2 linked regions of the Arenibacter algicola genome follow. The protein of the gene in region 2 binds, or shares a complex with, the protein of the main gene of each other region. Links are inferred from orthologs where the notes say so. Each region holds a gene or a part of one and is shown on either strand. Other genes may lie near its edges. The genes, in order: scpA and meaB.

What was found.
Region 1: the proteins of meaB (region 2) and scpA are in contact, whole or in part, in a crystal structure (PDB 8DPB), measured with the Methylorubrum extorquens proteins. The link is inferred for Arenibacter algicola from one-to-one orthologs. Residues at the interface, in SOR26638.1 of Methylorubrum extorquens: Arg20, Ala21, Ala24, Arg25, Thr28, Ser32, Arg33, Arg34, His37, Thr98, Gly99, Gly100, Ser101, Ile102, Leu103, Lys106, Thr107, Ala110, Ala113, Ile114, Asp115, Arg116, Ala118, Phe119, Ile120, Arg121, Pro122, Pro124; in SOR27001.1 of Methylorubrum extorquens: Glu577, Glu578, Asn579, Asp580, Gly581, Arg582, Arg583, Arg585, His596, Ala604, Ser605, Ala608, Asp609, Gly611, Phe612, Asp613, Val614, Asp615, Ile616, Gly617, Pro618, Leu619, Glu625, Arg628, Gln629, Val631, Glu632, Asn633, Asp634, Glu661.

The regions. Positions count from the first base shown.
Region 1 is NZ_JPOO01000001.1:1,208,680-1,223,879, forward strand. What follows is about bases 7,064-9,999. They hold scpA (methylmalonyl-CoA mutase), read right to left. Parts: upstream 9,651-9,999; coding sequence 7,476-9,650; downstream 7,064-7,475. Other genes in these bases: U735_RS0105290 (ParA family protein), read right to left, coding at 7,064-7,122; U735_RS0105305 (methylmalonyl-CoA mutase subunit beta), read right to left, coding at 9,728-9,999. Also shown: U735_RS0105255 (Gfo/Idh/MocA family protein), read right to left, coding at 1-841; U735_RS0105260 (DUF6122 family protein), read right to left, coding at 1,033-1,341; U735_RS0105265 (WbqC family protein), read right to left, coding at 1,334-1,966; lepB (signal peptidase I), read right to left, coding at 2,259-3,992; dapB (4-hydroxy-tetrahydrodipicolinate reductase), read right to left, coding at 4,078-4,779; U735_RS0105280 (DUF5683 domain-containing protein), read right to left, coding at 4,783-5,430; U735_RS0105285 (ParB/RepB/Spo0J family partition protein), read right to left, coding at 5,423-6,349; more of U735_RS0105290, read right to left, coding at 6,349-7,063; more of U735_RS0105305, read right to left, coding at 10,000-11,110; U735_RS0105310 (FtsB family cell division protein), read right to left, coding at 11,103-11,435; udk (uridine kinase), read right to left, coding at 11,442-12,050; U735_RS0105320 (serine hydrolase), read left to right, coding at 12,421-13,365; U735_RS0105325 (Npt1/Npt2 family nucleotide transporter), read left to right, coding at 13,492-15,200. UniProt on the Escherichia coli protein: Catalyzes the interconversion of succinyl-CoA and methylmalonyl-CoA. Could be part of a pathway that converts succinate to propionate.
Region 2 is NZ_JPOO01000001.1:2,053,498-2,068,675, forward strand. Bases 4,585-7,498 are described here. They hold meaB (methylmalonyl Co-A mutase-associated GTPase MeaB), read right to left. Parts: upstream 6,605-7,498; coding sequence 5,564-6,604; downstream 4,585-5,563. Other genes in these bases: U735_RS0108780 (lipid-A-disaccharide synthase N-terminal domain-containing protein), read right to left, coding at 4,585-4,666; U735_RS0108785 (glycosyltransferase), read right to left, coding at 4,667-5,380; U735_RS0108795 (DUF2911 domain-containing protein), read right to left, coding at 6,607-7,167; U735_RS0108800 (aldose epimerase family protein), read right to left, coding at 7,197-7,498. Also shown: U735_RS0108755 (MATE family efflux transporter), read left to right, coding at 1-809; U735_RS0108760 (hypothetical protein), read left to right, coding at 883-1,110; U735_RS0108765 (phosphatase PAP2 family protein), read left to right, coding at 1,114-1,683; U735_RS0108770 (hypothetical protein), read right to left, coding at 1,727-2,407; U735_RS0108775 (ArnT family glycosyltransferase), read right to left, coding at 2,404-4,047; more of U735_RS0108780, read right to left, coding at 4,028-4,584; more of U735_RS0108800, read right to left, coding at 7,499-8,105; U735_RS0108805 (RNA polymerase sigma factor), read left to right, coding at 8,248-8,790; U735_RS0108810 (hypothetical protein), read left to right, coding at 8,774-9,370; U735_RS0108815 (BAR domain-containing protein), read left to right, coding at 9,409-10,929; U735_RS0108820 (Gfo/Idh/MocA family oxidoreductase), read right to left, coding at 11,005-12,333; U735_RS0108825 (3-keto-disaccharide hydrolase), read right to left, coding at 12,334-13,725; peptide-methionine (S)-S-oxide reductase MsrA, read right to left, coding at 13,945-14,607. UniProt on the Escherichia coli protein: Binds and hydrolyzes GTP. Likely functions as a G-protein chaperone that assists AdoCbl cofactor delivery to the methylmalonyl-CoA mutase (MCM) ScpA and reactivation of the enzyme during catalysis.

The sequences.
Region 1 (15,200 bases), 840 kb from region 2 along the record:
CCCTAACTTGTCTCCCGCCAGTTCCAGTGGCACTTATGGGCATTTTATCACCCATTACCCACGACATCATGTCCAAACTGTGAACGGCCTGTTCTACAACAAAATCGCCAGACAACCAATTGTAATAATACCAGTTGCGCAAATTGTATGTCATATCGGTCCAGTCTGGTTGTCGTTCCTTGTACCAAGCTTCCCCACCATGGCGGAAAGTGGTAACGGTTCTGATATCTCCAATAGCTCCATCCAAAACCCGTCCATATACAGCTCTATTGGGATAGTCATACCTAAAACAAAAGCCGGATACCAGGGAAAGGTTTTTCTCCTTGGCCATTTTTGCCGCTGCCAGTACTTTATGCACGCCCGGAGCATCCACCGCTACCGGTTTTTCACAGAAAACATGTTTTCCGGCATTTACTGCTGCCGTAAGATGGTCTGGCCTAAATGCGGGCGGCGTTGTCAATAAGACTACGTCTACTCCAGAATCAATTACCTTTAGATAGGAGTCAAATCCAATTAACTTGTTTTTGTTTTCTACTTTTATTTTGTCGCCGGCAATCTTCAGCAGGGCGGAATGTGCTTCCTCCAGTCTATCTTCAAAAACATCGCCCATGGCGTAAAGAACTACATTGGGGTCGGCTTCCAAGGCCTGGACGGCAGCTCCGGTTCCCCGTCCACCACAACCGATAAGGCCTACCTTTAGAGGGGAGTCTTTATAAACATTTGTTGCTCCAAAGGAAATGGCAGGATAGGTCAAGGAACCTCCTATAATTGCTATCCCCGATTTTTTTATGAAATTCCTTCTGCCCGGGGCACTTGAATTTATAGATTTGCGATCTTTCATTTTTTGTCGATTATATTTACCCTTGTTAAAATCCTATACAAAATAGCAATTTTTTCCTTAAGTACTTCTAAGGAGGCCTAACATGGTTGTTATTATGCTAAATTACGGCTGGTAATGAGGCCGCCAACTATAAATTGACAGAACAGGGGAAGTGTATTTTGTAATCCGAAAATTAGTGGACTGAAACTACTTTACATTAAATAGCAGTCTACGGTATCGGCCAAAATATGTATTAAAAAGGCAATCCCGAAGACCCTGGTTTTTGTAAAAAAAAGCAAAAGGAAATAACCTGCAATGGCCCAATAAGTATGAAGGGGGTGAAAGTTAATACTACATCGGCCTGGGTCAAAAATAGGATCTGCCAATAGATGATCTAAATCTAAAAAAATTCCGGCCAACAGTATCAAGATTATTTTTAGGCGGTGATCCTTAAAGAATACCAGACCAATAATAATTGGAAGTATAAAATGAATGCCATAATGTAGGAAAAACCTAAGCATTTTGCAGGTTTAGGTTCAAGTTTTTCAGGTAGGTCAAGGCGTTGGTACCTTCATTGAATAAAAGGTCCAAAATACTTAAATTGGGAATAAAGTCATTTCTGTCCTCAAATACTTGCACATATTCCGGCTGTTGAAATTGAAGCTTTGATTTGGAATTTATTAAAATCCTCCCATCAATTTTGTCGGTAACATCAACTTCAAAGATTTCGGTCCTGTCCAAAGGCATATTATTTTGCAGACAATCGCAAATGGTTTCGATTGTCTTCAAGTTGAAATCCATTAAGGAGTGGAATGTATTGTGGTACAACGGGGCGATATCATCTTCATAGAATTCAAAGAAAGGAGAGGTCCTATAAGCTGTTTCCAAGGTTCGCCAATGCTGTCTTTGCCAAGGGTAAGCGTTGTCCATTTGTACTTCACTGTACCTTTGTTTCCCTTTTTTGTTCCCCACATGTTTTATAGGTATAGTGAGCATATGCAGCCCTAGGTCCGTGCATATATAACACCTATTGCGAAAAGTTTGTTTTTGAAAATTGTCCATGACTTCCCAACAAATATCATTTTGAACAATAGCGGCAAAGTTGGCGATATTGGGAAAATAACCTGGATGTAGCAGCAGTTTCATGGTCTAATTTGAAAATATATCGATTCGAAAATGTATCAATTTATAAATTGATTTCTTATTTAGCGGCAAGTTAACCGTGAAATGACTTCTCGACTCCGCTCGAAGTGACGATCGATTGTCTGGTCGAGCGGAGTCGAGACCTGAATGCAATGACAAAACATCCCTAACCTAACACAAGTTAAAACGCTGCCTTTGTTGGCAGATATGTAATTTTATGGCATAATTGTTTAGTTGGCCATTGGCAGTATTCGAAACCATAATTGTCCCATTGGTACATTGAATCATTGCAACATTAATTGTCCACTTTCTTCTTTTTTCTAAAGAAATCAAATATGAACCAAGCTGCCAGCAGGATAAGGAAATACTTAAAGTAAGAGGTAGGCTCACCATCTCCGTTTACGGTAGTAAATACCCTGTCCCATCTTACCTTCCAATTGCTCATGCCATCGTTAATACCATCAATGCTCATCCATATAAAAATGGGCGTTCCCACTATATGGTCTTCAGGGACATAGCCCCAGAATCTACTATCTTCAGATCTATGTCTGTTATCTCCCATCATCCAATAGTAATTCTGATCAAATGTGTAGGAATTGGCAACCTCGCCGTTAATAAGGATCTGATTTCCGTTCACTTTAATGTCATTACCTTCGTATTCTTTAATTATCTTTTCATAAATGGGAAGTACTTCTATGTTAAGTGGAACCGTTTTTCCTTTTTCGGGAATATAGATCGTACCCATATTGTCCACAGTTCCTGTATGTGCCGGATCTTGAGGGAAAACCGAAGTATCGGGATTTTTATATGAAAATTTATTAATTGAGGCGATTCCATCCTTGCCTGTATAATTTTTGGCCTCTGCCTCGGTTAAATTAAAGAGTGCCATGTTGTTCATGTCTTCGGACTTTAAATAGTCCTTCACCTTCTGGTTGCCCACATTACCTGCGTAATAGGTATAGGATGTATCGGATTTTATCTGTTCCAAATTCATGGCCTGAATTACCTCTGTAGCCCGTTCCTGTTGGAGAGAGCTGTTGGGGACACGTATAACGTTCCCCGATAGGTTCTCCCTGCCCAATAGTTCTATAGCGGCATTGGAAAATTGTCCGTCTACTGTAACTGTATGAAGGAATTCTGGTTTTGCCCTATAGGGTAAAACCGTTTTTTCACCGTTGATATAAACATAGCCATCTTTAATGGTCAACGAATCTCCCGGTACCCCAACGCAACGTTTTACATAGTTGGATTTTTTGTCGATGGGTTTGCGTACTCCTTGCTGTCTTTTAAAAAACTGGTATACGGTATCTGCGGGCCAACTAAATACAACAATATCGTTTCGTTTTACCTTTTTAAACCCGGGAAGCCTTAAATATGGGAGTTGTAATTTATTCCAAACAGAAGTTTTGTAGGTAGCAGGGTCTACATCCGCAACATAAGATCTGGTTTTTAGTATTGGCAGGGTATCGTGGACCATGGGAGCGGCTACGGTGGTCATTGGTATCCGTGCCCCATAATGAAATTTACTTACGAAAAGGAAATCTCCCACCAGTAGGGTTTTTTCCAAGGAACTGGTAGGAATAACAAAGGGTTGAATTAAGTAGGTGTGGACCAAAGTAGCGGCCACAATGGCAAATACAATGGAGCTGACCCATTCTCCCAGCGCGGTTTTGGGGTGAATGTCCCTGTTTTCAATATATTTTACATCCTCAACAAAATAGTTCACATAATAAATATATAGTCCAAGGGTCAATATGGCCAACCAGGTATCCAATAAACTATTTTTCCCAAAACTTCTAAGGGTTTCTACCCAGACTACAGGAAACATCAATAAATTGATGATCGGGATAAAAAGTAGAATCACCCACCATTTAGGCCTATTGATAATCTGCATCAGCACAATGGCATTATAAACTGGGATTGCCGCTTCCCAAGCTTTACGTCCTGCTTTTACATATAATTTCCAGGTGCCTAAAAAATGTATTACCTGAATAATTAAAATAAAAATAATCCATTGAGTGCCGTTCATATCGGTAATTGTTATTTAATGATTGATGTTTGGAAAAGAATTGATCAACCGTTAAGTCATTTTAAGTTGTTCTTTGTTACGTTCTTTAACGAAGGTTTAACACGTCCTTCATTGTGAAAACCCCTGTTTTTCCAACGATCCACTCTGCGGCGATCACTGCTCCTAGGGCAAAACCTTCCCTGTTATGGGCGGTATGTTTAATTTCTATGCCATCCACTTCGCTTTCATAAGATACGGTATGGGTTCCAGGAGTATCGGCGATACGCTTTGCCGTGATAGGAATTTCCCTGTCCCCAGCGCTGTCCAATTTCCAATCGATGTAATTGGTATTATCAATAACACCTTCGGCCAAAGTAATTGCCGTTCCACTAGGTGCATCCAATTTTTGGGTATGGTGGATTTCCTCCATCACAACCTTATATTGATCTTGGGAAGCCATTAATTTTGCTAAATAAGAGTTCAGCTCAAAAAAAAGATTCACACCCAGACTAAAGTTGGAGGCATAAATAAAGGCTCCATTATTTTTTTTACATAAGTCCACTGCCTTTTGGTAATCCTGAAGCCATCCGGTTGTACCGGAAATTATAGGCACATTGTGTTCCAGACAGTTCTTAATGTTTCCATAAGCGGCGTTGGGCATACTAAAATCGATGGCAACATCAATTTCTGAAAAATTTATATCCGTAGCGTCCAAATCAATTTTAGCTACAATGGTATGGTTTCTTTTTAGGGCGATCTTTTCAATCATTTTACCCATTTTACCATATCCGAACAAGGCAATATTCATAAATTAAAACTTAATGGTTAAAGCCATTCCATAGACTGGTTTGGCGGTTATGGCGTCCATGTCCAAGTATGGTTTGAAATCCATACTAAGGTCATCATCCACGTTAAATTGCTTTAAATGCGAATCCACATTGGCATCCACAATGTTTAGGGCGTACATCCCAATGGTGACCAAAAGCCATAAATCCCGATCTTCCTGGTATCTTTCCTGCGCACTTTCCAATGCCGCCTCCGAAAAGTCAGGATCTGCTCCGGGGGCATTGGGTGTGCCAAGGTCATAGAATTCATCGTCCGTAAAACCGGCCTGGCGGCGTTTAAAGGCCGTCCTAAAGCGGTCATATAGGTCGTCGTTGTATATGTAGCCATATATTCCACCGCCTATAATGGCGTAGACTATGGGAACTTTCCAATAGCGTTTGTTATATATTTGACCAAGTCCTGGAAAAACCGCGGAATAAAAGGCTGCCTTACTGGGCGCCAAGGGATTGATGGCCCTTTTTTTGACTTTAAGGGTGTCGACCACTGTAATCCCCTCTTTTTTAAGGGAGGTTGTGATAGAATCTGATGCCTGGGTATTGTTTTCTTCCTCCTGCGCTAGTCCAAAGGTGATAACAAGAAAATATAGTGCCAGTGATACAAGATATTTACTCACCCGTAATCAATTTTTTTAACCGATTGAATTCTTCCTTGGAGTGAAAGGGGATGGTGATTTTTCCTTTGCCTTTTTCTGAGGCTTTAATATCTACTTTTACCGATAAATAATCTGAGAAGGCACCAAGGTTTTTGTCAATGAAATCTGGGTTTATAGCTGCTTTTTTTGGCTCTTTTCCAGATGGGGCCGTAACCGGGGCTACCTGGCCATTGCCTTCCTGATAGTCCTTTACTGCTTTTTCCGTATCCCTTACCGATAGATTTTCACCTACAATTTTTTCGTAAAGGGCAATCTGGTCCTGCTTTTTTTCCACATTTACCAGAGCCCTACCGTGGCCCATACTTACAAAACCGTCACGTATTCCGGTCTGTATAATGGGATCCAATCGCAGTAACCGCAAATAGTTGGTAATGGTAGAGCGTTTTTTGCCTACCCGTTCGCTCATTTTTTCCTGCGTCAATTGAATTTCATCTATCAACCTTTGGTAGGAAAGTGCAATTTCAATGGGATCTAAATCCTGTCGTTGAATATTTTCAACCAAAGCCATTTCCAGGGATTCCTGATCGTTGGCAATACGGATATATGCCGGTATTGTCTCCAGGCCAATTAATTTGGAAGCCCTGTACCTACGTTCCCCAGAAACTAATTGGTATTTATTAAAATCAAGCTTTCTTACGGTTATTGGCTGTATTACCCCCAATTCCTTAATGGAAGAGGCCAATTCCTGTAATGCTTCATCATTGAAATTGGAACGGGGCTGGAATGGATTAACGTCTATTGCGTCCATATCCAGTTCCACAATATTGCCCACAACTTTATCGGCATTCTTGTCGGTGGCCGACTGAATATCGTTTTCCGGGTCTTTTAATAGGGCCGATAGTCCGCGGCCCAACGCTTGTTTTTTTATCGCTTTCGCCATTATGCTGTCTCCTTGTTTTTCACAACTACTTCATTTGCCAAATTTAAATAATTGGCAGCTCCTTTACTACTTGCATCGTATTTAATAATGCTTTCACCATAACTAGGGGCTTCGCTCAATCTTACATTTCTTTGTATGATGGTGTCGAAAACCATTTCAGAAAAGTGCTTTTTTACCTCCTCCACTACTTGGTTGGATAACCTTAATCTGGAATCGTACATGGTAAGTACCATTCCTTCTATATCCAATTCGGGATTGTGTATTTTTTGAACACTCTTAATGGTGTTTAATAATTTGCCCAATCCTTCCAATGCAAAATATTCACATTGTATGGGAATCATAACAGAATCGGCCGCAGTAAGGGCGTTCAATGTTAAGAGACCTAGGGAAGGCGCACAATCTATAAGAATATAGTCGTATTTTTCCTTTAGATGGCGAATGGCATTTTTCATCATATATTCCCTATCGTCCTTGTCCACCAACTCAATTTCGATGGCTACAAGATCAATATGCGCTGGGATAAGATCTACATTTGGGGAGGAGGTCTTTATGATGGTTTCTTCGGCGGTTTTGGTATGTTCCAATAGTTGGTAGGTTCCCAACTCAATACTATCTACATCCAAACCTAGTCCGGAAGTTGCATTAGCTTGGGGGTCAGCGTCTATTAGTAATACTTTTTTTTCCAATACACCCAAAGAGGCGGCTAAATTTACCGAAGTAGTAGTTTTTCCTACACCACCTTTTTGATTAGCAATAGCAATTATTTTGCCCATTATCATAGTAAGTTAGGGGGTAAAAATACGATTATTTAAGTTGTTATAAAATGTATTTTGTTAACACTGGGTGAATAACTGTAGTCTTTGGCGTTAAAGTACGTTAAAGTTGTATGGGATTTGTTCTCAGGCCATTACATGTTTATTGTTTTTTCGCGAATCACTTATACACAACTTATTAATGGTACTCAATTTTTAAAAGCCTCGGTCACAACGTTGGAAAATATTGGAACCAAGACCAAAAAAGTAGCCATCACTGGTAAAATACCCTGGCCCTAGCGCTTATTACTAATTGTGGTCCACGGCTTGTTTTGAAGGCTAAACCCATTTTGTCCGTTCAGGAACAGCGGATATCACTTACTTAGAATTTTTAAAATTTCGATGGCCGTATCGCTAATTTTTGTGCCGGGACCAAATATTGCTGCCGCCCCAGCTTCATACAAAAAGTCATAATCCTGTTTGGGTATTACCCCGCCCACAATTACCATAATGTCTTCGTGCCCGTACGCTTTTAATTCCTGTAGTACTTGAGGTACCAAGGTCTTATGTCCGCCTGCTAGGGATGAGATCCCCAGTACATGGACATCGTTTTCCACGGCCTGTTTTGCAGCTTCGGCCGGGGTTTGGAAGAGGGGGCCAATATCCACATCAAAACCTAGATCGGCATATCCCGTTGCCACAACTTTAGCACCTCGGTCGTGACCGTCCTGCCCCATTTTGGCAATCATTATTCTAGGCCTACGGCCTTCCTGCTCGGCAAAGCTGTCGGCCATTTGCCTGGCTATGCCAAAGCTGTCATCCCCTTTTATTTCTTTTGAATACACCCCGGTAAACGAATTTATGATTGCCTTGTGCCTGCCAAAGGCATTTTCCAGCGCAGTGCTTATTTCGCCCAGCGTAGCTCTTGCCCTAGCAGCCTTTATAGCTAAAGCTAAGAAATTTTCCTCTTCCAAGGTATTTATGTGGGCAGATTTGGAGGAATTGGGCTTCATTCTTTCTTTTGCAACTTTGGTAAGTGCTAAAAGTGCTTGTTGCACTTCATGTTCACTCCTATTTGCCTTGACCAATTCCAAACGTGCCAATTGCTGTTTTCTGACCTCGGCATTATCCACCTCCAGTATTTGAAGTTCATCTTCTGTCTTGGACTGGTATTTGTTAATACCAACAATGATATCCCTAACACTATCTATACGGGCCTGTTTTTTTGCGGCGGCCTCCTCTATCCTCAATTTTGGAATTCCAGCGTCGATGGCCTTTGTCATTCCCCCCAATTCTTCCACCTCTTCTATAAGGGCCCAAGCCTTTTGTGCAATTTCGTCCGTTAGTTTTTCTACATAATAACTACCTGCCCAAGGGTCAACAGTTTTAGTAATTTCGGTCTCATTTTGTAAGTACAATTGGGTATTTCTGGCAATACGCGCAGAGAAATCCGTAGGGAGGGCTATGGCCTCATCCAAGGCATTGGTATGTAGGCTCTGTGTACCTCCAAAAACTGCTGCGGCCGCCTCTATGGTCGTTCTGGTAATATTGTTGAAAGGATCCTGCTCTGTAAGGCTCCAGCCGCTGGTTTGGCAATGGGTCCTTAGGGTGAGCGACTTCTCATTTTTAGGGTTAAATTGTTTTACCAATTTGGCCCAGAGCATTCTTCCCGCCCTCATTTTCGCAATTTCCATAAAATGATTCATCCCAATTCCCCAGAAGAAGGATAATCTTGGGGCAAAATCATCTATATTCAATCCTGCTTTTAAGCCAGTTCTAATATACTCCAATCCATCGGCCAAGGTATAGGCCAATTCAATATCGGCAGTTGCCCCGGCCTCGTGCATGTGGTAGCCGGATATACTTATACTATTGAATTGCGGCATGAACTTACTGGAATACTCAAAAATATCGGCAACGATCTGCATAGATGGGGCAGGAGGGTAGATGTAGGTGTTCCTTACCATAAATTCTTTAAGAATATCATTCTGTATGGTTCCAGAAAGATCTTTTGGTGAAACTCCCTGTTCCTCCGCTGCTACGATATAAAAGGCCATTATGGGCAACACTGCTCCGTTCATGGTCATGGAAACCGACATTTCATCCAATGGAATATCCTGGAACAGAATTTTCATGTCCTCTACGGAATCAATGGCAACGCCCGCTTTGCCAACATCGCCCACCACCCGCGGATGATCACTGTCATATCCCCTATGGGTTGGTAGATCAAAAGCTACGGATAGTCCTTTTTGTCCGGCTTTCAGATTTCGTCTGTAAAATGCGTTGCTTTCCTCTGCGGTCGAAAATCCCGCGTATTGCCTTATAGTCCATGGTCTACTGACATACATGGTGGAATAGGGCCCGCGCAGAAATGGAGGTATGCCCGCGGCAAAATTTAAATGTTCCAAACCCTCAATATCTTCCTTGGTATAGTTTTTTTTCAAGATTATTCCTTCCGAGGTCTCGAATGGCAAAACGGATTCTTGATCCGGAATATTTATTTCTGGAACGGACTTGAGTTGAATATGTTGAAGATTTTTTCTTGCCATGTTTTTGTTCTTCTTGTCCTAAACTATAGTTGTCTGCTTAGAAATAAAATTGCCCTAGGAAAACAGTTGTAACAGCTTTATTCAGTTTTCAAGCGTTCCTGTTCCCATTCTTCGGACAACCTTTTTTCCAAGATCGGTTCTATCAAGGTTTTTCGGGTGTTGGTTTTTACAAAGGGGTATAATTCTAGATCATCCTTCATTTTATCCAGTCTGGATGCGTATTTATTGGTGCCTACCAGGATTTTATCGCGGCTGTTAAAGCTTTCCTGTTCCTTGGTGGCGCTTTCCTTTATTTTTTTCTGAATGAGATGTTCCTTCAATTGCACCAGAAATCCGCCGCCCGCTTCAATTTGTTTAAATAATTCCAAAGCTTTGGAAGAGAGTTGATGTGTTATGGACTCAATATAATAGGCCCCATCGGCCGCATTGTTCACCTTGTCAAAATAACTTTCATTCTTTAAGATCAACAGTTGATTTCTGGCCATACGCTGCCCAAATTCATTCACCTTATGGTATATGGCGTCATATGGCATATTCAATATCGTATCAGCTTCCCCTAAAATGGCGGACATACATTCCGTTGCCGAGCGTAGCATATTGGTGTTGTAATCGTACAAGGTTTTATTTCTCAGAGTGGGCGTAGCTATAATATGGCAATTCTCCAGAGCCCCATATTCCCTTGCAAGGGTCCTGAACAAAATCCGTAGTGCCCTCAACTTGGCTATTTCAAAGAAATAGTTGCCCCCAACCGAGACCTTAAAGGTTATTGCCGTTCTTTTTAGCCTGTCTTTATGGTGGTCGTTAAGGTGATTCAAATATTCATTGGCATGCGAAAGGGCATAGGCCAATTGCTGCACCATATTTGCCCCGGCATTTCCATAGAGCGCCACATCCACACCCAAGGTTTGGTCATGATTTAAATTTAGAATTTCCCCTAATATTTTATGATCTTGATCAAGCTTGTATTGCCAGTTGCCATTTCTTGCCAAATGACCAATAATATCGATATTGGTAAAGACCTTGTGATGATGGTTTACTGTGACAGCCAAAATCGATCTTGCAAAGTCGTAGGATAGAAATTGGAGATTAAAATGGAGACTTGTTTGGCCAAGATCAATTTCATGAAGCAGTTCATGAATATTTATATCTGCGGACGGAATGGTGAAATAGATACATTCAGCGCCCCTGGTTATAGCATCCAAAGCTTTTTTGTTGCCCATTTTGGCATTCCCGGCATATATGCCTTGAGCTATGCTCCAACCATTATCTCTTGGTACTCCGGATATCTCTAGGGCCTTTAGGTCTTCGGAGTTGTAGAAGGGTTTTACCTTAATGCCTTCGGGAGATTCCCAAACCAATTTATTGTTGTAATCCTCACCTTGCAACTCGTACTGGATCTTTTGCTTCCATGCTTTGGAAGAAATCTCGTGAAAATTGCTAAAGAGTTCGGATTTACTCATCTTCCTTGGTTTTTACACTATCCTCATATTCAATTAAATATATTTCCTCATTTTTCTTTTTCAGATAATATTGTTCCCTGGCAAATTTTTCCAACTCCTCAGGGTCCGATAGCTTTTCTATAATTTTTTTATCCTTGGCTATCTCTTCATGAAGAAATTCTTTCTGCTTTTCCAGATTGTTTATTTGTTTTTTAAGCTCCCAATGTATGAGGAGGGAGTTGGTATCGAAAAAAACCATCCAAACCACAAAGACCGTCAGTACCAATACATACATATTGGTAACCACCCCAAACCATTTTTTCTTTCTTATCCCTTTTAGTCCCATAGGTGATTAGCTTAATTTTTCGTTGATTATGGTCCTTACAATGTCTATGGCCACGGTGTTGTACTTGTTGTTTGGAATTATAATGTCCGCATATTCCTTGGTGGGCTCAATAAACTGATTGTGCATGGGCTTTAGCGTATTTTGATATCGATTTAAAACTTCATCCAAATCCCTGCCACGTTCAGTGATGTCCCTTTTTAAACGTCTTATCAGTCGTTCATCCGAATCCGCATGTACAAATATTTTAATGTCGAACATCTCCCTTATCTGGGGATTTGTCATGATGAGGATACCCTCTACGATCATTACCTTTCTTGGATGCGTTAGAATGGTATCGTTGGTGCGGTTGTGTTTAACAAAAGAGTAAACTGGCTGGTGAATAGGAATACCTTTCTTTAAATCTTGTAAGTGGGTACCCAACAATTCAAAATCTATGGCACGGGGATGGTCAAAATTTACCTGTGTACGCTCGTCATAGGTTAAATGGGAAAGATCGCAATAATAGGAATCTTGGGAAATAACCCCTACTTCCTCATACGGCAATTCATTTATAATTTGATTTACAACCGTAGTTTTTCCGCAACCTGTTCCTCCGGCAATCCCAATAACCAACATGCATTTCTAATTTGTTCCAAAAATAACAATTTGCTAGCAAACCGTAATAAATAAAATAGATGCCTTGCCCATATACACATAATCTTTTTATCCCCATCCAACGTAAGTATAGGAGGTGTTGGTGATGTCTTTAATTTTTCTTTAAGCCATTGAATTAATTTTTTCGTAATCTATAATTAATTTAACAGATAAAAATCAGATAATGATAAAATTAGCGTTATATTCTTTGGGTGTGATTTTTTCTTTTGAAGTTTAAAAAATTAACAAATACCCAACATAAATATAGAATATATTTGGGCGTTTTTCGGGTAGTTCATTTTTTATAGTGATTCGTATTTTTTTCATTTAACCAGTATTTTATTATTCCTATATGACGAGTAGAACTCTTTTTCAATTCAAAACACGCCTAATTCTAGTATTGGGTGTATTTTTCTGCTGTGGCTTGGCGTACTCTCAAAAAGATTTGCCCATAAATATAGAAGATGCCAAAGTAAAGCCTCTTCCCAGTTTGGTAAATAGCGACTTGCAGAAAAGATTGGAAAAGGAGCTCATGTCCAATCCCAACTGGAAATCTTTAATGAACAATAACAAGATGGCCGTTGGCATAGTAGATCTGTCAAATCCCGAAAATGCAAAATATGCCAGTATTAATGGTGACTATATGATGTATGCTGCCAGTTTGCCCAAAATAGCGGTGCTATTATCCTCTATGGATGCCATAGAAAAAGGGGAGCTTAAGGAAACCCAGGAAATAAAGAAGGATATGCGATCTATGATCAGCAAATCCAACAATGAAGCAACCACCAGAATGATAGATCGTTTGGGATATGATAAAATACAGTCCGTTATGACCGATCCAAAATATATGTTCTATGATGAAAGTAAGGGCGGCGGATTATGGGTCGGTAAAAGATATGGAAGCGGTGGGGATACCAATAGGGAGCCATTAAAGAATTTGTCCCATGCTGCCACAGTAAACCAAGTATGTAGGTATTATTATCTGTTGGCCAATGGCAAATTGGTGAATAAGGGTAGGTCCAAACAAATGTTGGATATCATGGGGGATCCCGAACTTCACCATAAATTTGTAAATACCTTGGACAATATTGCTCCCGATGCCAGATTATATAGAAAGTCGGGCTCTTGGAGAACCTTTCATTCCGATTCTATTTTGGTTTGGGGAAATAATCCCAACCGACGTTATATTTTGGTTGCCTTAATAGATGATGCAGGAGGTGAGCAAATCATTAGGGACTTGGTAAGGCCCGTAGAAAGAGTGTTGAAGGCAGAGAGGGTACAATTTGCCGTTAACTAGATCCATTTAGTATATTTCCTTTTGTTTATTCGTATAATGTTTGCCAATGAATTAATTTTGGCCCCAATCTTCTATGGATTGGTTTTAGATAGGAGTGCTGTTGGATATTACTAAAACGCATGAAAATTGAACTACCTTATTTCATTTATTAAAACGTTTAAAACCTACATTCTAAAGGCATTTGATTTAAAAGAGGAGGAACTGACCAAAACACTTCTACTTCAATTAAATATATTCTTCATTATTACGGTTTTATTGATAGTAAAACCTACTATAAATTCGCTTTTTCTTTCTGAACTTTCTTCGGATGCACTGCCATTGGGCTATGTTTTAACTGCTATCATGGCCGTATTGGGCTCATTTTTCTACGACAGGGCCTTGGAAAAGTATCCTTTGAATATCATTGTGGATCGCACCTTGATAGGATCCGTCATTTCTTTGATAATATTTGGCGTAGCCTTAAATTTTAACCTAGGCTATGGATTTGCACTGTATATACCTTACATCTGGGTGGCTATTTTTGGGTTGTTGACCGCTTCCCAATTTTGGGTAATGGCAAATCTGGTCTATAATGTTAGGGAAGCAAAGCGCGTATTTGGGTTTATAGGTGCCGGTGCCATTGGCGGGGGTATATTTGGGGGGTACTTAACCTCTTTATTGACCAATATCCTTAATACAGAGGATTTATTGTTTGTTGCCGCAACCCTCTTAATGTGCTGTTTGCCCATAACCCGATATATCTGGAAAAACGAAGTGTTGAAACTCAACTCTTTTCAAGTTTCCAGTCGCTCCAATCCAAAAGCGGAGTCCCCTTTTAGGTTGATAAAGCAATCTAAATTACTTAGCTTAATTGCGGTAGTCATTGGAATAAGCGTTCTGGTGGCCAAATTGGTAGATTACCAGTATAGCGATTACGCTTCCAGGTTCATTAAAGATCAGGATGAATTAACTTCCTTTTTTGGATTTTGGTTTTCTACCCTGAGCGTTATTTCACTATTGATACAGTTGTTCCTCACCAAACGTATTGTAGGTACCTTTGGTGTTGGTAAATCCCTCCTATGGTTGCCTTCGGGCATATTGTTGGGGTCTTTTCTGTTATTGATAGTGCCCCAACTATGGGTGGTGGTGTTTATCAAAATTGTGGACGGAAGTTTAAAGCAGTCGGTAAATAAGGCGGCCACGGAATTACTCTCCATACCCATCCCTATAGAAATTAAAAAAAAGACAAAGACATTTACGGATGTGGTAGTGGATAGTATAGCTACAGGGATGGCGGGCTTTATTCTAATCTTTTTTATTAATGGACTGGACATATCATCAACCTATATCAGTATAATTATTATTGGGCTTATTTTGATCTGGTTGTACTTTATATATCATTTGAGGAATGAATATATAATTTCCTTTAAGAGCTTGTTGGAATATAGCCCTACAAGAAAAGATAAGGCTGCCAAATCGGAAATAAAGGTTACCTCTATCATAGAAACGGTAATCAGGGTATTTGAAACTGGGAACGAGAATCAGATATTGCATATGTTGAATAAAACATTGGACGTAAAGGATGAGCGTTTCTTTTTTGCAATTAAAGCGCTGCTGAACAATCCGTCTGCCAAGGTGAGGGCTTTGGCCATTGAAAATCTATATTTTTTGAATATGGAAAATTTATGTGCTACGGTAGAGCCCATGATCTATGACAAGGATCAGCAAGTGACTACTTCTGCCTTTCGTTATTTGTTGAAGCGCTATCAACAAAACCCTGTGGAACTATTGGATAAATATTTATCGGTAAAGGACAATACCATAGCCAATGCAGCCCTAGTTGGCCTGTCTATGGA
Region 2 (15,178 bases):
CCTGGGGTACATTGATTTCTCGAATCATAATGGTCATTTTTCTATGGGTGTTACTCAAGAATAAAAAGAAATTCCACGATTATGTTACAGGATTCAATTTTGCAATTATAGAGAAAAAGGTCATGAAAAAAATCATAGACCTCGGTTTTCCCTCGGCCCTACAGATGTTTTTTGAAGTGGCTATTTTTACTGCTGCAGTTTGGTTAAGTGGTGTTTTGGGCAAGAATTCGCAAGCGGCCAACCAGATTGCGCTAAACCTTAGTAGTATGACCTTTATGGTAGGAATGGGGCTGGGTGTTGCGGCCATGATCCGTGTAGGAAACCAAAAAGGATTGATGGATTTTAAGGAATTAAGGCGTATTGCACAATCTATTTTTCTGCTCACCTTCATATTGGAAGTGGTTTTTGCTGTGTCTTTTGTTGTTTTGAACAACTTTCTACCAACAATTTATCTGGATCTTGGGGATGCTACCAATTTGGTAGATAACATGGAAGTAATCAAGATTGCGGCAGAACTAATATTGGTTGCGGCCGTATTCCAAATTTCAGATGGTTTACAGGTTGTGGTATTGGGAGCGCTAAGGGGGCTTCAGGATGTTAGGATTCCCACTATGATTACCTTTATCGCCTATTGGATAATAGGCTTTCCTATTAGTTTTTATCTGGGCCTTTATACGCCATTGGAGAGTACCGGGATATGGATCGGCTTGTTGTCCGGTCTAACGGCATCTGCTATAATGTTGTATATTCGATTTAATTATTTGACCAAAAAATTAATTGCCCAAAAGGCTTTACTGGAGATTGATTGATTTGAAAGCAAGTCGTTATCCCCGACCACGGAAAAGTTTTGGGGATATTGATATTTAAATAAAAAGTTGATTTATGGAATTCCCAAAATTTTTATTAGGCGACAATACGGATTACCCAACGGCCATTTTCGTGGTACACACCGAATACCCTAGATTTATAATCAATCTGGAGAACGATGAGGTAGAGTGGTTGGAGGATTTTACTCAGGAGGATGAAAAGGAGCTGGAGGCCGAAGCCGAAAATTTAATTGAACAAGCTACGGCTTTCTATGACCGGGAAATTTCCCGTTACGAAGATTAGCATATGTTGGACCAGCTGGTACATTACGACAAGGAATTGTTCTTGTTCCTGAATAACTTGGGCAGTGCCAAATGGGACGGTTTATGGCTTTTTATGACCAATAAATGGAGTTCCATTCCCCTTTATGCCCTTTTAGCTTTTTTTGCCTTTAGGGCTTTTGGCCTAAAGCGACTTTTAATGACCCTTGTGGCTATTGCAGTACTCATTTTGGTAACGGACCAATTGGCCAATTTTTTCAAGTATGGTGTACAGCGGTTGAGGCCCTGCCATGATAATGAGATAAACGGATTGATGCGATTGGTGAAAAGTTCCTGTGGTGGAAAATTCGGCTATTTCTCCGCCCATGCCGCCAATTCCTTTGCCGTAGCCATTTTCTTTACTTTTTTATTACGAACAAAGTATAAATATATTGGACTGTTTCTAATAGTGTGGGCATCAGTGGTCGCCTATAGCCGGATATATATAGGGGTCCATTTTCCGTTGGACGTGCTGACAGGAACAATTATCGGTACTTTTTTGGGAGGATTATTTCTACAGCTTTTTTTAAAGGCCGTTTCCAAATACAATCCTTGAACCCTGCCCCCATTTCTGTTTAGTTCAACGCTTAAGCCCCATCTTATTTGGGCTGTTCCGGTTCAAAGATTTCTTTGTTCAGGGGGCCTAGGAAAATCAAGAAAAATATTGCTCCAAAAGCCAGTTCGTACACTTCCCATTTTCGGCTGGCCGGATTAAGGGCAACTAAAACGGTAACCACTATAAAGGCGATGGTATGATGCCATTTTACAATGGGCACCGCAAATTTGTTGGCCAAATCCTTAAACCAACTAAATTTTCTAAAGAGGATAGGGGTAATTAATAGGTAAAGAAACATTACTAGGAACAACAATTGGCTAAAGATAATTTTGTTTATTTTCTTTTCACCTACCACCAAATTGTGTAAGTTGGTTTCGCCCTGGGCGTTGTTTTCTATAAAAAACTCGCTGGATTCCACTCCGAAGATTCGCTGTCCCCACGAGATTTCTTCACCTGCGGCAAAAAGGAATAAGACCACAAAAAGAAAGGTCCCCACTTTCCATAATATTTTTTTGGTGTTCCACAAAGTTAATAAGTGGTATAGGGAAAGCGCAAAAATGCCAAATAGCATAATGGCCGTACCCCATTCAACCGGTCCGTCTTCCTGGGCATAGTTAACATCAAAATAAATGTCGTCCCAGAGGCCTAAAATAAGACCAAACAGAACAATTGCCAATAAAATACTGTATGCTATTTTTTCAATTTTGGAAAAGATATTCATCATCGTTTTTGAACTATATACAAATTACTTATCAAACGGTTCTTATGACCTTTGGTTCCTGGGTCGGCATTATAGTTTAAATCGTACACGGTATTTATCGTATAGCTATATTCGGGGTCAAAGATACGTTTAAATTCATTTTCATCAGAGGGAATTACCAATACAGCAAATTTTTCCCCGTCGGGAATTATTATTTCTTCTTCCCCTTTAAGTACAGGAATTGCGGAGCCATAATCCCAAATCATTTCCGGGGCAATTTCACCAAAACAATAAGTTTTTAATCCTTCTTCCTGCATGTCTTGCCTTAATTGGGATATACTTTTGTACTGAGCATTTTTTTCCATAGCTCCTGAGAGTGGCATCGCCAATAATTTTATAGCGGCAACCAAGGCTATAGTTAGTAAAAAGCAGCCAAAAAGCTGTTGCTTTTTTAGTTGTACAAAAAGCAATACACCAATAGCAAAGAGTGCAAGGGATGACAACGCATAGTAGCCCCATAGCCCGTTTAAACCATCCTTAAGTATAAAATAAGCAATAAAGGGATAAGCTATACCAATAAGTCCTATTAAGGAAAAATGAAAATATACCGGTATTTTTTCTTTTGGGGTCAGGGTACTTCTAAAATGGTTAATGACATATTCCAAATAAAAACCGGTGTTGAGGGCCAGGGGAATTAAAACGGGCACAAGGTATCTCGCTTTTTTTTCTGGGATGATAGAAAGTAGAATTACCGAAAAAATAGTCCATAGAAATGTAAGTCCGTATGCCTTTTTATCACTTACCTTATTTTTTAGATAGGGATACATTAGACTCATTAGGGCTGGAATGGTCCATACTCCGCTTTGTACAAAAAAGCTCCAGTAATAATAAAAGGGGCGTACATTGTAGCTGGACCAATTGGCCGTTTCTTTTTTGGTTATTGCCAAAAATGCATTGGGATCGGCAAGGCGCACATAAAGGAACCACCATAAGCCAATAATCATTGCCATGAGGATCATAACAGCCAAGGGGATAAATTTCCTGTCAACTCCAAAGCCCTTATATTTATATACAAAGCCATAGGCCAAGAGAAAAGGCAGAAGGAGAGCATATAGTGAAACAGGTCCTTTGCTCATAAAGGATAGACCTATAAAGAGTCCGGCAAGTAGACTGTTCTTCCATTTGTCGCCTGCCAGATTGAAAAAGCTATATAAAAAATAGATGCCGGTCAACATAAATCCGTGGGTGTATATATCCCAAGGTGCTTCAACAGTAATTACAATGATATAGAATGAACTTAATAAAATTAGTGCATTTATAAGTGCTTGTAATTTACTGTCAATTATTTTTAAGGAAAAAAGATACCCCATATACCCCAAGAATATGCACATCAACATAGTAGGTAGTCTAAGAGTAGCTACATTTTCCAAACCAAAAATAAATCCAAAGAGGGCTGTAATCCAACTTGGTAAGGGGGGTTTCTCATATCTTGGAAGATCGTTCATTGTGGTCAACAACCAATTGCCATCCGTAATCATTTCCCGTGCCGTTATGAAATTCCTGGCCTCCATGATGGTAACTGGAATAACATTCAGATGAAATAGAAAAATGGAGATTCCCGCTAGCAAGATCAGCGCAATAGGATTATTTTTCAACCACGTCATGTTCTTCATTTTTAAGGATAAACAGATTTCTTAAATATACAATCATGCCCAGGGAATGGCCGGCAAATAGGACAGGGTCTTTCCTGAAAATGGCGTAGGTAAGAATTAAGGAGGCCCCGATTAAACTTAGTAACCAAAATCCGAAGGGAAGACTGGAGGTTTTCTTTTTCTCGGAATATATCCATTGGTATACAAAGCGAAAGGTAAAAATTACCTGTGCGATACTGCCCAATAAAAGCAACCAGATAGGAATGTTTTCGTTGTTAAAAAATTGCCTTAGGTCGTAGGCGTTGTTATTGTATCCATAAACAATTATGATCACAGGAAAAACCCATAGAAAGGCCCTAAAGGCCCGGGGCAATTTGGTCCACTCACCTTGTAACTGGATGTTGCGGATATAGATAAAATAGGTAATGGCCTGTCCCAACATAATGGCGAAATCGTCACGGAGCCATCCGTAAACGAATAATAGAAATGAAGCCAATAAACTCAATTGCCAGAAAAGTCTGGGGGTAAGTACTTTTTTGTTCTTTTCCGATATCACCCATTGCACCACCATTCTACTAGAAAATAGAATTTGGGCAATAAAGCCAATTGCATAAACCATCCAATCTGCCATTTACCCTATTTTATCTACTTGATAGTTTATATATTTTTTCTTCATCCACAAATAAGCAAAACAATCCATTAGTGGTCCCAATAACCTGTTCCAAAGACCAAACTTTGCAGTTCCGGCCATACGTGGAAAATGACGAACTGGTATTTGAACAATACTTCCATTTTGCAGTAGGATCATGGCGGGTAAAAATCTATGTAGACCTTTGAACATAGGTATTCTTTTGGCAAAATCCGTTTTTATTACCTTCAACGGACAGCCTGTATCGTCCATTCCGTCATGTGTAAAAGCACGGCGTATTCCATTGGCTATTGCGGAAGAAGTATTCTTAACAAAGGAATCCTTTCTGTCTGCCCTAACTCCGGTTACCAGATCGTATTGATCTATATGTTCCAAGAGAAGGTTAAAATCTTCGGGGGAGGTCTGTAGGTCGGAGTCTATATAACCTACCAAGGGGGTATCCGTATAGTCAAATCCGGCTTTGATGGCCGCACTTAAGCCTTTATTTTGTGCAAATTTCACGAAACTAAAAGCTTCGTTTCTCTGACATATAGATTCTATCAATTGCTGGCTCTTATCTTTTGAACCGTCATTTACGAACAGCACTTTGGCCTTTTTTGTGCAAATGTTCAAATAGTCCTTAAGTTCCTTTTCAACACGTTCCAAATTATCTTCTTCATTGTAGACAGGTATAATTATGGTGAATTCGTAATTCATTATATGTAAGGATAAGTGCTTTTGTATCTAAAATTTAGGGCCAAAGATAATCAACTTTGTCAACCTGTGTGGTATTGGGCCGTACAACTTATTGTAGAGGTGTAATTAGAATAGGTTCCTTATATTTATTGCGATGGAGGCCTATTTATTTTGTAAAGACCCTTTAAGGGATATAATCAAAATTTAAGTTCCCTTGGCCAGGCTCAATAGCTTTTCAGCGGCGTTGAACGGGGAGATTTTACCATCAACAACCAATTTTATCATTTTATCAAGCTGGTTTTTTATGTTTTTATTTTCATAAAACTGTTGCTTTAGCTGGTCTTCAATGGTCTGCAGTAGCCAGAATTTGTTTTGTGTTCTCCGTTTTGCGATGATTCCCTCTAGGCCAGGTTTATCGTCTGTATAGGCTTTAATAACTTCCCATATTTCCGATATTCCCGTTTTTTGAATGGCAGAACAGCTCAGGATTTTCGGGGTCCAACCATTTTCTTTTGCAGGAAAGAGGTGTAGTGCTTTAGTAAATTCAACCTTGGCCAAGTTGGCACGTTCAATATTATTGCCATCCGCTTTATTAATGACAATAGCATCCGCCATTTCCATAATGCCCCTTTTAATGCCCTGAAGTTCATCTCCGGCCCCGGCCAATTTCAATAGTAAAAAGAAATCTACCATTCCATGCACTGCAGTTTCGCTTTGACCCACCCCGACTGTTTCCACTAAAATAGTATCGAAGCCGGCAGCTTCGCATAGAATTATGGTTTCACGAGTTTTTCTTGCAACCCCTCCTAGGGAATGACCAGTAGGGGAGGGACGGATATAGGCATTCTTATCCTTCACCAATTCTTGCATACGGGTCTTGTCCCCTAAAATACTTCCCTTGCTAATGGTACTGGATGGATCTACGGCCAGAACGGCCACTTTTTTTCCCAAGGCTGTAAGGAAGGAGCCAAAAGTTTCGATAAAGGTACTTTTGCCTACCCCGGGAACTCCGGTTATTCCGATTCGTATGCTCTTGCCGCTATGCGGCAGGCATTGGTTTATAATGTCGTTGGATTTTTGAAAATGTTCAGTGTTGGTGCTTTCCACCAAAGTAATTGCCCTGGCCAAGGTAGCTATGTCGCCGTTTAAGATACCTTGTATCAGTTCCTCTGTGGACAAATTCTTTTTTCTAAAAGCTTTGGTTTTAGAATTAGCATTTCCGTCCGTGTTTTTATTGGTGGCCAAATTTACTTTTTAATGGGGAGGCTTACTTTGGTTTTGTCCCAGGCAAGACTAAGGTATAGCTGTTCGTTTTCTTCAAAGATTATGGAAAGACTTTCTATGGGTTGCGATAATTGTTGTACCGGGACACTGATTTGTAAGACATCTGCTTCGATATTCCTGGTTGTTTTTTTACCCCCACTTAAAATAGTAACTCCCCAATCAGGGATTTCGCTATTGAAAATAATGGTCCAGGTCTCTTTACCGGGTATGGTCCATAAGGAATAGCTACCGGCGGGCAGATTTTTGCCTCCAATGTTAATGTCGCTGCCGCTGGTAAAAGTGGTAGGTTCATTGGCGCCGGTTCTCCAAACCACATCATAGGGCACCAATTCTCCAAAAATTACACGATCTTTTTTAAAGGGACTACTGTAATTTACACCTAGGTCCATTCCATTATTAACATAAGTGGCGGTCTGTTCTGGGCTATTCTTTTTCGTCTGTTCCGTCAAATAGGATTTTCCAAACAAAAAGAAGGCCAAAACAAGCACCACTACAACTATTAAAAGCCATTTAAGAAATTTCATACCCTCGGATTTAATTTGTGTTAATTCTTCTAATTTACGAAACTAAACCTGAACTCGCTTTCATTGTAATAGGTTTCTCCAGGTTGTAAAATGCTATTTGGAAAGTGGGGCTGGTTAGGAGCGTCCGGGAAATTTTGGGTTTCAAAACAGATGGCGGCAAAGGCAAGAGGAGTATAGACCACAACTCCAGGTTGATTGGTAATCACCTCCATGGAAAGCCCCGATTTTTGCGATGCCAGCATAGTTTTTTCCTTTAAACTGGAATCCATTACAAATGGTGTATCCAAACGCACTTGGCCAATTTTTTTCATCTCCAGGAAATCGTATTTGGAATTTTTAACGGAAACTAGTTTTCCTGTGGGCAGGAGTTTGGCATCCGTTTCCAAATATTCCGGGCAAGATAACCTTAGGTCCCAATGGTCTATGGTTTCCGCACCATCCAGATTAAAATAGGAGTGGTTGGTCAGGTTTACCGGTGTAGCCTTATCTGTGGTAGCCTCATGAATAATAAATAAGGATGGCCCTACCAATTTATAGGTCACCGTAGATTTTAGGTTTCCTGGATAGCCCTCCTCCATATCCTTACTTATGTAGCTTAGTTTTACAAAGGGATTCTCCCCATCCTGTACCTGCTCTATGGTCCAATACCTCTTCCCAAAGCCCTTTTGTCCGCCGTGAAGATGAACCCCGTCCTTCGAAAAAATGGGATAGTGTAGGTTGTTGATATGAAAACCGCTATTGGAAATTCTACCGGCATATCGTCCTATGCAGGCCCCAAGTGACTTGTTGTCCGATAAATATTTCTCAGGTTCTTCATAACCTACCACCACGTTGGTGTCCACCCCGTTCTTATTTTTTACTATCAATTTTTGGATGATGGCTCCATAGTCCAATACGGTCAGGGTAATGAAATTGTTTTTTATTGTAACTTGATTCAAGATAGTTCTATTTATGATTTAAGATAAAAATACTATTTTTTGCAACATTACCATCATTCTATCGTCCTTTAGGTAATTGGGATTTATCGGGAATGATTTAAATGTTACCATACCCTCCCGTCAACAACAGAAACTGGCCAAAATGTTTCAGATTGATATTGTAGAACAATGTAAACGTAACGATCGCAAAGCGCAATTACAACTGTACAATCTGTATTGTCAGGGCATGTTCTGTGTTGCCATGCGATTCTTGAAAAATGAAGATGATGCGGAAGATGTAGTACAGGAATCGTTTATCAAGGCATTCTTGAGAATAGGCCAATATAAGGGAGAAGTGACTTTTGGAGCTTGGTTAAAAAAAATAGTGGTAAACAAGAGTATCGATTTTTTAAAATCCAAGCAACTTGAAACTGTGGAATTAAATGAAGTGTATATGCATGTTGCCGAAGATGAAGATTGGTCCGTAGAGGACACGGTTACGGTAAAGGAGGTTATGCAAGCCATAGCAGGATTGCCCGAAAAATATAGATATGTGGTACAGTTGTTTTTGGTGGAGGGCTACGATCACAACGAAATATCCGAAATACTGGATATTAGTTATACCGCTTGCAGGACAAGGTTATTAAAGGGTAAAGGACAATTAAAGGAATTATTAAAATCGAGTAGGTATGTCGCAAGATCTTAGAGAAATGTTCAAGAATTCCGATACGGAAATAGATCAGTCAATGAAAGATGGGCATGAACAGCGTTTTATGAAAAGAATGGAAATGGAACTTCCGGTTGCCAAGGGACCATCTTTCCCCTGGTTCAAAATTGCTGCCTCCCTAATAATTCTTATTGGCTTAGGAACCTATGTTTTCATGAATTGGAATAATCCAGAGCCTGTTAAAACAACCATAGTTGATAAGAATAAGCCTGTCCCTGAGGACAAGGGGATTTCCTTAGGTGATCTATCCCCGGATTTAAAAAAAGTGGAAGATTATTATCTGGTGAGTATAAATCTGGAGTTGTCCCAATTGGAAATTTCCGATAGGAACAAAACCCTGATCGATAGTTTTATGGAGCGCTTGGAGGAATTAAATGTGGAATATAAAAAGTTAAATACTGAGTTAAACGAGATCGGTCCCAATGACCAGACCATAACCGCCCTGATAAAAAACTTACAACTAAGGTTACAGCTGCTTCACAAACTAAGGGACAAGTTAAAGGAATTGCAATCCAGGGGCATGGAGGCAGATAATGACAACTTGATTACGAGTGTCTGAGAACACAAAATTTTAAATTAAGAAAATAAATGGTACAGATGAAAACAATATTAAATAGGATAGGCATCATTACGGGTATAATATTTTTGATGGGCACTAGTATTATTTGGGGGCAGAAAAGGACCAAGACCTTTCATGAGAACTTTAATGTATCCGGGGATGTGGTTTTGGAAGTAAACACCAGTTATGCCGATATAGAGTTTGAAACTTGGAACAGGAATCAAGTGGATATTGTAGCAGTTGTGGAATTGGAGGACGTTTCAGAGGAGGAGGCTAGCAACTTCTTTAAAAAGGAACCTGTAAAAATTGTAGGAAACAGTAAAAGTATAAGTATCAGCACGGCATTGGGACACCGGGAGTTTACCACTTACAATACCAAGGATATCGATATCAATATCGATTTTTTGGAACAATTCAATGGGGTAGGGGAAGCGTATAACATAGCTCCTTTGGTTGAACTGCCAGAGCTTCCGGAAGTGATGGAATTGCCCCCACTTCCTCCAATGAATATACAGCCATTTGATTATGAAGCTTATAAAAAAGATGGGGAAGCATATTTAAAGGAATGGAAGAAAGAATTTGATAAGGGTTTTGGAAAGGATTATGAAATTAAAATGGAAGAATGGAGCAAACGAATGGACTTAAAACGGGCGGAGATCGATAAAAAAAGAATTGAAATGGAGAAGAATAGGGAGCAGGCCCATCAAGACCGCTTGGAGAAGTTGCAGGAAATACAGAGTCAAAGAATGAAAGTCCATGAAAATGCACAAGAGCAATTGGCCAAATCCATAACTTCCAGTAAACATGTGCGGGAGATGGCAAAAGACAATAAAACCATTACCATAAAGATAGATACGGTAGGTGGGATGGACAAAGAATTTGTCTTTATAGAGGAACGGCATCCTACCGCGCCCAATGTTTTCTATTCAATAAAGAAGGGCAGGGATAAAAATTTAAAGGTGAAGAAGACCATTAAGATAAAATTGCCAAAATCAACCAAGATTAAGATGAACGTAAGACATGGCGAGGTTATTCTAGCCGAAAACACTAAGAACTTGAGTGCCACTTTATCCTATTCCAGCTTGTTGGCAACCACCATAGATGGAGACAAGACCTATATAGATGCTTCCTATTCGCCTGTAAGTGTGCAAAAATGGAACTACGGTCAGCTGAAGGCCGATTATTCGGAGAAGATAAATATCAAAGAAGTTGAAAACCTGACCTTAAATGCCACTTTTTCGGATGTTACCATTGACAATCTGTTGCATAAGGCGTTCATAAAAAATAATTTTGGTCCCTTGGCCATCAATTCGATTTCCAAAGATTTTACCGATTTGGATATCAACCTTCAAAATGCAGAATTTAGGTGCGTATTGCCCAAAACAGCCTTTAATATAGCCGTAAATGGTAGCAATTCAGAATTGATCCATCCAAAGGAATTACAAATGGTAAAAACAAAGAACGGCTATAATACTTTGAACAAGGGATATCATATAAACAAGACTAGTGGCAAGTCGATCATAATTAATTCCAAGTTTACAGAAGTTGTTTTACAGTAAAGGGAACTGTAATAAATAATAAAGCGGGGGATTTTTGATAGAAAATCCCCCGCTTTTTATAATTGAAATCCGGAACTATAATTTTGGCTCCCAGCCATCTTGGTATTCCCTTTTCCAGTAAGACATGGCTTCATCATCATCTTTAACCTTACCTGTGGTAGGGTTGATATGGATGGTCCTGCCTACATTTTGTGCAATATTTCCTAAATGACAGAGCATGGTGGAAATACTGGCATCATTGATATCGGAATTCAGGGAAGTGTCCTGACGAATGGCACTGAAGAAATTATGGATGTGGTTTACATCCAGTCCGCCCATACCCACGGTATTGGTGGTTTCACTTTCAACCCCTTCTTCCACTTTTTTGATCAGGCTGCCATCCAAATTATAAAGATTGTAATCGTTTCGGCTAAGGGTTATCATTCCCTTGCTACCATAAATGGTAATTCCCCTGCCAGGTTGATCCGGTTTAATAAGTCCACGGCTATGACCTGTCCAGGTAATAAATTTATCATCTGCATATTTATAGGTTACCTGTTGGTTGTCCACAAACTCCCAATCATCCTTGAAGGTATATTTACCGCCAAATGAGGTTACACTTTCAGGAAGGTCTACCCCTAATGCCCAACGGCATATATCAATTTCATGGGTACCATTGTTGTGAATTTCCCCTGTTCCCCAGGTACGGAACCAGTGCCAGTTGTAGGGATGAATATTGTCTCGGTAATCTTCCCTAGGGGCCGGTCCCTGCCATAGATCCCAGTCCAATGTGTTTGGAACCGCTATTTTATTCCCAATTCCAATAGAACCTCTATTGCTGGAATAATAGGCCTCACCTTTGTAGACTTCCCCAATAATCCCCTCACGGATCTCTTTAACGGCCAATGCGGAACTTTGGGCGGAACGCTGTTGGTTTCCCATTTGTACCTTTAGGCCATATTTCTTTTGGGCGGCAACCAAGAGCTCATTTTCGTGCGGATTGTGGCTACATGGCTTTTCTACATAAACATGTTTCCCTGCTTGTAGGGCCATGATGGCCATAGGGGCATGCCAATGTTCCGGTGTAGCTATGAAAACGGCATCAACATTTTTATCTTCCAAAATTTTTCTAAAATCTTTTTCTACTTTTGGGATATAACCAATATTTTTCTTGCACCATACATTGTGTTCCTCCAGGATCTTGTCATCCACATCGCAACTGTAAAGTACTTTGGCATTGGGGTCTTGGTTTATGGCAACGAAGTGGGCCTTTGCCCTACTTCTTACCCCGATTACCGCAACATTAATTTTGTCGTTGGCCCCTAAAATATTACTGTACCCCATACTTGGCATTATTAGGCCTCCCAAGCTAAGAGCAGCACTGCCCGCTGCCGTTTTTTTAATAAAATCTCTTCTAGTTTTCATTTATTCGCTTTTGTTTATTCTTTTAATTTTGATGTTTTTGAAACTTACCAGATCTCCGTGATCTTGAAGAAGGATGTGTCCTTCATCTCCCTCACCAAAATTTGGCCATTTTACGTATTTACTTTCGGATACCAATTTGCGATAGTCATCGCTTTTTCTTTCATATTCCAAAACTTTGGTCCCATTTAACCAATGTTCAACGTGGTTGTTGATCGATTTGATATGGGCAGTATTCCATTCCCCGATAGGGTTGATGGGTTTGTTCGGGTCTGCCTGTATAAGATCGTATAAGGAAGCTACCGTTCTACTGCCATCATGATTGCCCAGTTTGGCATCTGGGTGGCGGGCATCGTCCAGGATTTGATATTCCAGACCTATGGAAGAGCCTGGACCTTTGTTAATATCGGTATTTACGTAATATTTTATGCCGCTATTGCCCCCTTCGGTAAGTTTGAAATCGACTTTTAATTCAAAATCTCCATATAGGTCGGTGGTTACTATATCGCCACCAGCTGCAGATTCTTCTCCGCCAGAAGCCAATACAGTAAGCAGGCCGTCCTTAATTTCCCAGCCTATTTCTGGAAAATCATCCAAACGGGCACCTCTCCAACCTTTGGTGGTTTCCCCGTCCCATAATAATTTCCAGCCGTCCTTTTCTTCCCCTATGGTTAATTTGTTCTTGGTGTTTATGGGGGTCAAAGGAGATTTTCTGGAATAGGCTTCCAGGTTGTCCGTAAGTATTTTAACGTTTTTCCAAACAATTTGTGTTCCTTCTGTTTTGTCTTTTCCTATCCCATGCACCTGTAGGGCAATAAAGCCACTAGCAGTTTTGTCATCTATAAGATAGGCAGCAGGTACGTCATTGATCCAAGTCTTTATAGTGTCTCCAATGGCTTCGATCCTGTAGTGGTTCCAATCATTTTGTTTAAATGCCTGTTGTGCTTTAGGGTTATTGTCCAACGGATTTAACCAGCCTCTTCTCGCTTCGTCAAAGATACCGGCACTCCAAGCTCTTTCTGATGGGTCTATTTCAACCTGGTAGCCATGTACTCGGCCGTCCATGTATGTTGGAAGGCTGTTGCTTCTGATCTGGATACCGGAATTCATGGAGGGATCTACTTTATAGTCCAATTCTAAAATGAAATCACCGTACATTTCGTTTGTAGTCATAAAGGAGTTGGGAGTGTTGTGAACTGTGGTTCCAACAATAGTACCATCAACTACTTCATATTTTGCTACTCCACCTTTTTGGTTCCAACCGTTCAAGGTCTTGCCATCAAAGAGATTTACCCATGGGGTGTTGTCCTTTTCTGTTCCTGCACAACCTATTAATATGAAAGCTAGTAGTGTAGCGGAGAATAAGGTAGATGGGAGTTTTGGTCGTAATTTCATTTTTTTAATCCTATTTTTTTTAATGTTAGCTTGAAAGGTATAAAAAAGTGATTAAATATTGCCCTAATACACTAAAATTGGCCTGATTGTTATATTAAAAATGCACATAAAAAAATGGCCGACACACTTGATGCTGTCGGCCTAATTGTAAATTCTAAATATTCTTCTTGTTACAACAGTTAGTAACTACTAAGGATTGACTCCATGAAATAGTATATATTAATGGGCCTGATCTTTTAATAATTCCGGAAATTTAGCTTGAAATCGTTTCAACCTTGGTACCGATACGTTTAAGATATAGGAGTTGTTGGGATTGTTTTTTTCATAATCTTGGTGATAGTCTTCCGCATCGTAAAAAATTTTAAAGGATTTTACTTCCGTAACTATAGGAGCTGAATAGACTTTTTCTTTTTGCAGTTGTGAAATGTAGTCGTTAATTATCTTCTTTTCACTATCGTTTTTATAAAAGGCTATAGATCTGTATTGGGCACCTTTGTCCGGACCCTGCCGGTTTAAGGTAGTGGGATCATGGGAGCCGAAAAATACTTTTACCAAGGTTTCAAAAGAAACAAGCTTTGGGTCGTAGTACACTTCAACTGCCTCTGCATGTGTAGTGCGCCCGTAACCTACGTCCTCGTAAGTCGGGTTTTTTTCTTTGCCGCCAGAATAACCGGAGACCACTTCCTTTACACCCTTTACACTTTCAAAAATAGCTTCCACACACCAAAAACAACCGCTGGCAAAATAGGCCGTTTCATATTGTTGGAGTTCATTGGGGGTGAGTGCAATAATTTCTTGCTTTTGTTCCGATTTGGTTTTGGATTGACAGCTGATTGCGGAAAATCCCAAAATAGTAAATAGGGTAATCTGTAAAAGTCTCATAGATAAATTTCTTAACGTTATTATGTTCTATTTTCTTGGTAGCACCAACTTAGGTTATGCCAAAATTATACAACTACAAAAATCTTGCCTTTATAAAGGTAAGACAGTTTTACCAAAAGTATGTTTTACATATACTTTATCCTTTAGTGTTTGTTATTCAAAAATACTTACGGATTTCCTGCTTAAAAGTTTTAAAATATCAATTTTATTTTTGAGACCCATATTTAAAAGTGTATAGCCCTAATGGTGCTGTATTGGTTCATTCGACTAACGAAGGCATGCACGGATAATCTAAGAAAGGCCTTAATTCGAATTGCTAGTCCAATCTCATCCTGAATTTACTAAGATTATTACTACAATTATTGAATGAATGTGGCTTTAAGGTGCTTTAATCTTGTAAGATTTACCGATTAAATACCATTAATATCGATTAGCGTTTTCTAGTCCGGTTTTCACTCACCGAACATTTCCTGCACTTAATCGGGAGATTTGTCAGATACCGAAAAATAAGGGGGTTTAAACGATTTGTGGACTGTACAGGGGTGCATGTGGCGTTAAATTTACATAACAA